2 regions of the Lysinibacillus sp. VIII_CA genome follow, and region 2 is predicted to be linked to the other one. Evidence: riboswitches for the same ligand, from Rfam matches in the RefSeq annotation. Region 2 holds a riboswitch; the other holds the start of a gene.

Region 1 (4,488 bases), on a different contig from region 2:
GCTGAAAATGTACAACCTGTACCATGTGTGTTTTTCGTTGGAATACGAGGAGACTGCATGGAAAAATATTTGTCATTTTTTATAAATACATAATCAATCGCATATAACGAATTGGGGAGATGCCCACCTTTAATGATGACACAGTGAACACCTAGTTGGAAAAAGCATTGAGCGACCTCCTCCATATCAGAGAATTGATTTATTTTTCTTCCAGTAAGTGCCTCTGCTTCTGGTATATTAGGTGTCACAATTGTAGCAAGTGGTAGTAAAGAAATGCGCATGGCTTCAATAGCCTCTTGCTGCAATAAGTTTTCTCCACCTTTTGCAATCATAACTGGATCAACAATTAGTGGGATTTTTAAATCCTGTAAAATGTGTGCGATTGTCTGAATAATATCCGAGGAATAAAGCATCCCCGTTTTAATCGCAGCAATCGAAAAATCTTCTAGTAATGCATGAAATTGTTTTTCAACAAAATTAACTTCAATTGGGAAAACCCCTGTTACACCTCGTGTGTTTTGAGCAGTTAAAGCTGTAATAACTGAGGTACCGAAAACCCCTAATTCCTGGAATGTTTTTAAATCAGCCTGAATACCAGCGCCACCACCACTATCTGAGCCTGCAATTGTCGTTACAATATGCATGAAGCCTCACCCTCCTTTGAAAGACGATGAAGGGCATTTAGCAAAGCAATTTGAATATCCCCGATATCCTCTGTAAAGGCTGATGCTAGCTCAGCTGCTTTTTTGTAGTAAGTGAGGGTTTCCACTAATTGACTGTATGGATCTTCTCCTGAACAGTAGGCGGCTCCACATATAGCACTAAGTAAACAGCCTGTACCAGTGACTTCTGTCATTTGTGAATTTCCACCAGTTATCCATTGGCTCTGCACACCGTCTGTCATAAAATCATGTTCGCCTGTAACAATGACTATACAGTTGTAGCGTTGAGCCAATAATGTTGCTTCTGTTTCTATGTCAATAAATCCATCACCACTATCAACACCTTTTTGTTGCCATTCCACATTCACTAATGCCGCAAGTTCTCCCTTGTTACAGCGTATGACCGCAAATTGTATGTCTGTAAGTAATAGGTGTACGGTTTCCTTGCGATAAACTGTGGCACCTGCGCCAACTGGATCTAATATAACAGGAATACTAAGGGTATTTGCCTTTTTTCCTGCTAACAGCATCGCTTCCTTTGTTCGATCATTCAGTGTACCAATATTGATTAAAAGAGCTTCTGCAATGGCGACCATTTCTTCTACCTCATGGCTGTCATCAGCCATGACAGGAGAGGCACCTAATGCCAATAAGCCATTTGCTTGGAAATTAGCCACAACATAATTAGTTATACAGTGTATAAGCGGTTGTTGTTGACGAATCGTTTGAAAAATCATTTTAGTCCTCCTTCATGGGTGGACGTAAGCACGCAAAAAAGGCTCTTTTGTGTAAAAATGCACGAAAAAGAGCCTTTCATCTGAAAAAAAGATGTTCATTGCTCCCTACGTCAGTATTAACTAACAGGTTCAAAGGGTCAGGTTTTACCTTCTCAACTCTTTATGAGTCCCCCTGCAATCTTGCTTTTAGTTGACCAAAATGTACCATACTTTTCATATGTATTCAATAGCAAGTTTTCCTATCAACAAAACGTGACTGATGCCATATAGGTAAGTATGATAGTTGTCATGACTTTACTCAAATCAAGTGTAAACCATTGAAAATTCTAAGAAAGGAGTATAATGTGTCTTATCAAAAGGGGGCATTTGCCATGAAAAGACAAGAATTAGTAGCACCAGAATGGTATAACATAACTGATGAATTTGAAAAATATGCTAAGGATTCAACTAAAAATGCATTGATAATTTATGAAGAGCATTCTGATGTACAATTTATCACCTACGCACATTTACTTGAAAGAGCGAATCAGGCGGCACATGTCTTTACAAAAAATGGATTAACTAAAGGTGATGTCATTTTAGTGATGGTACCACGCTCAGTAGAAGCATACATTGTCTATATTGCTGCATTAAAAGCGGGTTTAACAATCATTCCAAGCTCTGAAATGCTAAGAACAAAAGATATTGAGTATCGTATTCATCATGCCGATGCTAAAGCAATTGTGGCCTTTGAGCCTTACATTCAGCAATTTGATCAAGTAGAAAATTTACAAGAGGTGCAGCTATTTGTTATTGGAAATGCTCATGAGCCATGGCAGCCATTGTTAGACATAATGCGAAAGCAACCAACAACTTACATAAGTTCTACACCAACAAAAAGTACAGACCATGCATTTTTAGCTTATACAAGTGGCACAACAGGAAATCCGAAAGCTGCAGTGCATACGCATAGCTGGGGCTATGCACATTTACGGACAACAGCTCCTCGTTGGCTAGGAGTACAAGAAAATGATATTGTATGGGCAACCGCAGCACCAGGATGGCAAAAATGGATTTGGAGCCCGTTTCTCGCCATTTTAGGCAGTGGTGCCACTGCTTTTGTCTATAAAGGAAAGTTTGATGCGGCAACCTATTTAACATTGCTTGAAAAATTTAAAATGAATATCTTATGTTGTACACCGACTGAATATCGTTTTATGGCAGCACTTGACAATTTACAGGAGTATGATATCAGTTCAATTCGACAAGCTGTTTCAGCAGGTGAGCCCTTGAACAGTGAAGTTATAAAAAAATTCGCGGATACTTTTCATCTACAGGTGCGAGATGGTTATGGTCAAACAGAAAATACCTTACTGGTAGGGACTATGGTAGGTATGGAGGCAAGAGTTGGTTCGATGGGGAAGCCTACCCCTGGCAACACCGTTGAAATTATAGACGATTTTGGTGAGCCAGTAGCTATAGGAGAAGTAGGTGATATTGCCGTTCATCGAGAAACACCTGCACTCTTTAAAAGATATTTAAATGATCCAGAACGTACAAATTTACAATTTCGTGGTGATTGGTATATAACAGGGGATCGAGCTTATAAAGATGCGGACGGCTACTTTTGGTTTGAAGGACGCGGGGATGATGTCATTATTTCCTCAGGTTACACAATTGGACCCTTTGAAGTGGAGGATGCGTTGATGAAGCATCCGACTGTGAAAGAGGTTGCTGTCATTGCAAGCCCTGATAGAGTTCGCGGGAACATCGTTAAAGCATTTATTATCCTACAGTATGGTGTTAATGGTGATCAAGGGCTTATTCAAACCCTTCAAAATCATGTGAAATCATTAACAGCACCTTATAAATATCCACGTGCTATTGAATTTGTTACAGAGTTACCCAAAACTGCATCTGGTAAAATTAGACGTGTCGAATTAAGGCAACAAGAAATAAAAAAATGTATACAATAATCATTTCCTAGGAAATAATGTCGAAAATCAGAGTTCATTAAAGAAATGAACTTTGATTTTTTTTGTAATTTTAGGTAAGGTATTATGAGGAAATAAATAGAATAAAACTAATTGCATATTATTGCAAAAAAATGAAACTAATGAGCAAGTCATACGTATTACGTCATAAGGAGGCGGAAAGAGATGAATGTTAAAAGGTGGGTTGCATTAATAGTAGCAGGTGTTCTTTTACTGTTTTCATTGGGTATTAATACCATTTTTGCGCTATTTAAAGCAGATTTCCTAGGTAATTTTGATAGTTTAATGGCAGGAAATAACTTAGATGTATATGAAAATGTAATTGAAGGGGATAATTTTGATAAAAGGATTGCCTATTTAAAGGTGGATGGCACGATCCAAGATATTGGCTCAAGTTCACTATGGCAGCCTGTTGCATATGATCATCAATTTTTCCTAGAACAATTGGATAGTATTTTGTACGATGATACGATTGAAGGAATTGTTTTAAGTGTTAACTCTCCTGGTGGAGGGGTAAAAGAATCTGCTGAAATTTATAAAAAGCTGTTAAAAATTAAAGAAGAAAGACAAATTCCAATTTATGTATCAATGGATTCAATGGCAGCATCTGGTGGTTATTATATTTCAGCTCCAGCAGACAAAATATTTGCACATCGTGATACAATAACAGGCTCAATTGGTGTTATCATGCAATCTATTAATTATCAAGCATTGGCTGAAAAAGTCGGTGTCAAATTCGAAACGTTTAAATCTGGTGAGCATAAGGATATGCTAAGTCCAATGCGTGATGTGACACCAGAGGAACGTGCAATGATGCAGGATATGATCAATGAAACATATGAAGAATTTGTGGATATCGTTGAACAAGGACGTAATATGTCAGAAGCCGATGTGAAGAAAGTGGCGGATGGCCGTATTCTTGGTGGTACAAAAGCACTTGAAGCTGGTTTAGTCGATGAAATTGGCGACGAAGAAGCTGCCATTGCAGCCTTACGCGCCGATTTTGGACTAGAAGATGCTGTATTATTTGAATATGCTTATGATATGGGCGGATGGCAATCATATGTTGGGATGAAAATTGGCTCCATGTTCGGTCCTTCAGCAGAGGAAAAAATG
Region 2 (4,488 bases):
AAGGATGTTCCTGGACAGGGGATTCTACAGTACCTATTTAAAACAACAGATTTACAAGTAGCTTACAATTTTAATATGATTGCCATTCATAATCGTCGTCCAACGATGATGACATTACCATTATTGCTGGATTCCTATATTACTCACCAAAAAGAAGTGGTCACAAATCGTTCTATATATGATTTACAAAAGGCAAAGGATCGCTCCCATATCGTGGATGGCTTAATTAAAGCCCTATCTATTCTAGATGAGGTTATTGCTACGATTCGTTCTTCTAACGATAAGAAGGACGCCAAGCTCAATTTACAGGCGAAGTTCGATTTTACTGAGGTACAGGCAGAGGCGATTGTGAGCCTGCAATTATATCGTTTAACGAATACCGATATTACAGAACTCCGTCAAGAACAGGATGACTTAAACAAATTGATTGCCAAGCTAGAAGGAATTTTACAAAGCGAGGCCAAGCTTGTACGCGTCATTAAACAAGAATTGCTAGATATTAAAAAACGTTTCACAGAGCCACGTCGCTCGAAAATTGAACAAGAAATAGAAGAAATTAAAATTACATTAGATGTCCTTGTTCCAAGTGAAGAGGTTGTAGTGACTGTCACGAAAGATGGCTATATTAAACGTACATCTACACGATCCCATGCCGCCTCCAACGGTCAAGATTTTGCGATGAAAGATTCCGATTACTTATTGTATGAAGCAAACTTAAATACACAACATCATCTATTGTTATTTACAAATAGAGGGAATTATATTTATCAGCCTGTTCATGAATTACCTGATATTCGCTGGAAGGACCTTGGACAGCATATTTCAAGTATTGTGCCAACAAGTGAAGATGAGTCGATTATTGCAGTCTATGGCTTTGAAACATTTGAACAGCCAAATATGTATATTTTAACTGCTACGAAAGATGGCCAAATTAAACGTTCGCCATTAGCAGATTATGCTGTGACGCGTTATTCGAAGCCAATTAAAACAATGAATGTTAAAGCGGGCGATGCAATGATTTATGCATCGTTTATAACTGATGATGCGGAACTGCTCTTAACAACTGATACGGCCTATGCCATTCGTTTCCCTATTGAAGAACTACCAGTTACTGGAGTGAAAACGGGCGGTGTTAAAGGTATTACGCTAAAAGATGGAGAAGCTTTAGTCGGGGTCAATGTCCTACAGCCAGACGAAACACAATATGTCGTTATTGTGACACAACGAGGGGCTGTAAAGAAAATGAATGTTGCAGAGGTAGAAATAGCAAGTCGTGCCAAGCGTGGACTTAAAGTCCTTACAGAATTAAAAGCAAATCCTCATCGAATTGTCGCTGTTATTCAAGCAACAGACGATGAGCAGGTTGTGATTGAAACTGAAAAAGGCATACAAGAGGTTATCGATGTCCAAGCATTGACGCGCGCTGATCGCCATTCTAATGGTTCATTTAAAGTGGACATTGCAACAGATGGAGCCATCTCACATGTTTTAACGGCCAAAAAAGAACAAAAACCAAGCTAACATCATGCCCAGTATCTATAAGTAGAGCTGGGCTATTTGTTTATAGTGGCACAACTATCCAAAATTAGCATCTTGTCATTTAAGATCAACTATGGGTATAATAAACATCGAAAAGTTCATAGCGAAAGAATGTAGGGGGGCTAGTTATGGCTAGCTGAGATTGTGTCCGATAGACACTGACCCTTTGAACCTGATTTGGCTCGTACCAGCGTAGGGAACATCTATTCAAAAAAGCAAATGTTTTGGAGATTGATTGCAATACGTCTGGGAGGAATCCTAGGCGTTTTTTTGTTTTCTAAGCAATATCTTACCAACCGTATAATACGCTTTCTTCTGGTGACAACATTCATTCATGAACACTTTCATATTACAAACTGGGAGGACCTAGCATGAAAAAATGGTTATTTATCCTATTAGCTACTCTATTGACGTTAGTAGGCTGTAGCGACAAGGAGGACAAGCAGTCTGCTGATACAAAGAAAAAGGTATCAGTGGTACTCGATTGGACACCGAATACGAATCATACAGGATTGTATGTTGCGAAAAAGCTCGGTTATTTTGAAGAAGTAGGCTTAGATGTTGATATTATAATGCCAGGAGAGGCAGGAGCCGATCAGCTCGTAGCTTCTGGTAAGGCAGAATTTGGCGTGAGTTATCAGGAGGGCATTACACAGGCTCGTGTTCAGGATGTGCCACTTGTTTCGATAGCGGCCATCATCCAGCATAATACATCTGGATTTGCTTCTGTAGCGTCAAAGGGTATTACCTCTCCAAAGGACTTTGAAGGAAAAACATATGGGGGCTGGGGAGCACCTCTCGAACAAGCGGTATTACAATCATTAATGCAAAAAGAAAACGCTGATATTAATAAATTAGACATTGTCAATGCGGGAGATTTAGATTTCTTTACGATGATGAAAAAGGACATCGACTTTGCTTGGATTTATTATGCATGGACAGGTATTGAGGTAGAGCTTCGTGGGGAAAAAATTAATATGCTGTATTTAACGGACTATAGTGATCAGTTAGATTACTATACACCTGTTTTAGCAACCAATGAAAAAATGATTCAAAACAATCCAGACAGCGTCAAAGCTTTTGTTGCGGCTGCATCGAAGGGCTATGAATATGCCATCGAGCATCCGAATGAAGCGGCTGATATTTTACTAGAAGCGGCACCAGACTTAGATAAGGAGTTAGTGCATAAAAGTCAAGAGTGGTTGGCTGATAAGTATCAGGATGACGCTAATCAATGGGGGGAGCAAAAGCTTTCTGTGTGGGAAAACTATGCTAAATGGATGTCGAGTAACAAAGTGTTAGAGGGCGAATTTGATGCTAAACAGGCGTTTACGAATGAGTTCCTACCGAAAAAGGAGGCCAATTAACATGGCAAATTCATTAATCAGTGTCCAAATCATTCCGAAGACAGAGAAATACGAGGATGTCATTCCTTATGTGGATGCGGCCATTGCGGTTATTGATGCATCTGGTGTGAACTATGAGGTTCATCCCCTTGAAACAACAATGGAAGGTGAGCTTACAACGCTTCTTCAAATCATTGAAAAAATGAATGTTAAGATGGTCGAGCTAGGAGCCATTAATGTCATTACACAAGTAAAAATTTTATATCAACCAAATGGGATTACCATGGCTACATTAACGGAGAAATATCATTCATGAAACGGGCATTACAAAAGGGAAGGACGATAATGTTTATCGCCTTCCTCTTATTCATATGGGAGCTTGTTGTGCATATCGCTGATGTTCCTCCCTGGCTCCTCCCAGCACCAAGCATAATCTTAAAGGAAGGCTTTCAATCATATCAAACGTTTCTGCCACATGCTCTGGCTACTGTGGAATTAGCTTTACTTGGACTTGCTATTGGGGTTGGCTGTGGTCTAACCGTGGCGATTGTTTTGCATCGTTTTACTTTCATTCGGTCGTTATTTTATCCGATTCTCATTATGTCGCAAAATATACCCATTCTTGTATTGGCGCCGTTACTTATTATTTGGTTTGGCTTTGGCTTATTACCAAAGCTCATCATTATTTGTCTAGTATGCTTTTTCCCTATTGTCATTGCGGCAATGGACGGTTTTCGTCAAACAGCACCCGAGTTAAAGCATTACTTCGAAATGATTGGAGCAACGAAGGCCCAAACGTTTTGGAAATTAGAATGGCCACATGCCTATCCGGCAATTTTCTCGGGCGTAAAAATTGCTGCTACCTATAGTGTAATGGGAGCAGTTATTGCGGAATGGCTTGGTGCAAAAAAGGGAATAGGCGTATACATGACCTTAGCACAATCTTCCTTCCGTACAGATCGAGTGTTTGTCGCCATTTTTGCGATTGTCTTGCTAAGCTTATTGTTGTTTAGTAGTATCCGCTTGCTTGAAAAATTAATGGTAAAGGGGAGAGGTTATCATGCTCAGCATTCAAAACATCGCTAAATCGTTTGACAGTCTACATGTACTTGACCATGTTTCCTTTGATGTCAAGGATGGTGAGTTTGTGGCCATAGTAGGACCATCTGGCAGTGGTAAGAGTACCCTTTTTCAATTAATTGGTGGGGTCTCTTTGGTTGATCAAGGGACGATTTTATTAAATGGAGAGGAGATTCAGCAAAAAAGAGGCGCAATTGGCTATATGCCACAGCAGCCTTGTTTACTTCCTTGGCGTACTATTTTAGAGAATGTAACAATTGTCGAGGAATTACAGCAAAATCCAAATGTTGAACGTGCAAAAGGTTGGCTTGAAAAGGTGGGGCTTGCTTCCTTTAGTCAAGCTTACCCATACGAGCTCTCGGGAGGGATGCAACAACGTGTGTCTTTTATCCGTGCCATTGTCAGTGATAAACCTATTTTATGTCTAGATGAACCATTTTCTGCGCTTGATGAATTTACAAGACTGGAAATGCAGGCATGGCTCCTGTCCATTTGGGAAGAGCATAAAAAATCTATCTTATTC

The links. Region 2 has a riboswitch for thiamine pyrophosphate ahead of ACP3VS_RS10600 (ABC transporter substrate-binding protein). Riboswitches for the same ligand answer to the same signal wherever they lie in the genome.
Region 1: linked by a shared signal. The riboswitch ahead of thiM (hydroxyethylthiazole kinase) and the one ahead of ACP3VS_RS10600 (ABC transporter substrate-binding protein) in region 2 are both predicted to bind thiamine pyrophosphate.

What each region holds. Positions count from the first base shown of each region.
Region 1 covers NZ_JBNFXM010000002.1:136,316-140,803, forward strand. The annotation lists gene thiD (bifunctional hydroxymethylpyrimidine kinase/phosphomethylpyrimidine kinase) at 1-644, opposite strand, end outside; gene thiM (hydroxyethylthiazole kinase) at 632-1,399, opposite strand; TPP riboswitch at 1,485-1,583, opposite strand; gene mbcS (acyl-CoA synthetase MbcS) at 1,771-3,354, shown strand; gene sppA (signal peptide peptidase SppA) at 3,538-4,488, shown strand, end outside.
Region 2 covers NZ_JBNFXM010000006.1:75,610-80,097, forward strand. The annotation lists gene parC (DNA topoisomerase IV subunit A) at 1-1,521, shown strand, start outside; TPP riboswitch at 1,645-1,755, shown strand; gene ACP3VS_RS10600 (ABC transporter substrate-binding protein) at 1,911-2,906, shown strand; gene ACP3VS_RS10605 (thiamine-binding protein) at 2,908-3,201, shown strand; gene ACP3VS_RS10610 (ABC transporter permease) at 3,198-3,971, shown strand; gene ACP3VS_RS10615 (ABC transporter ATP-binding protein) at 3,946-4,488, shown strand, end outside.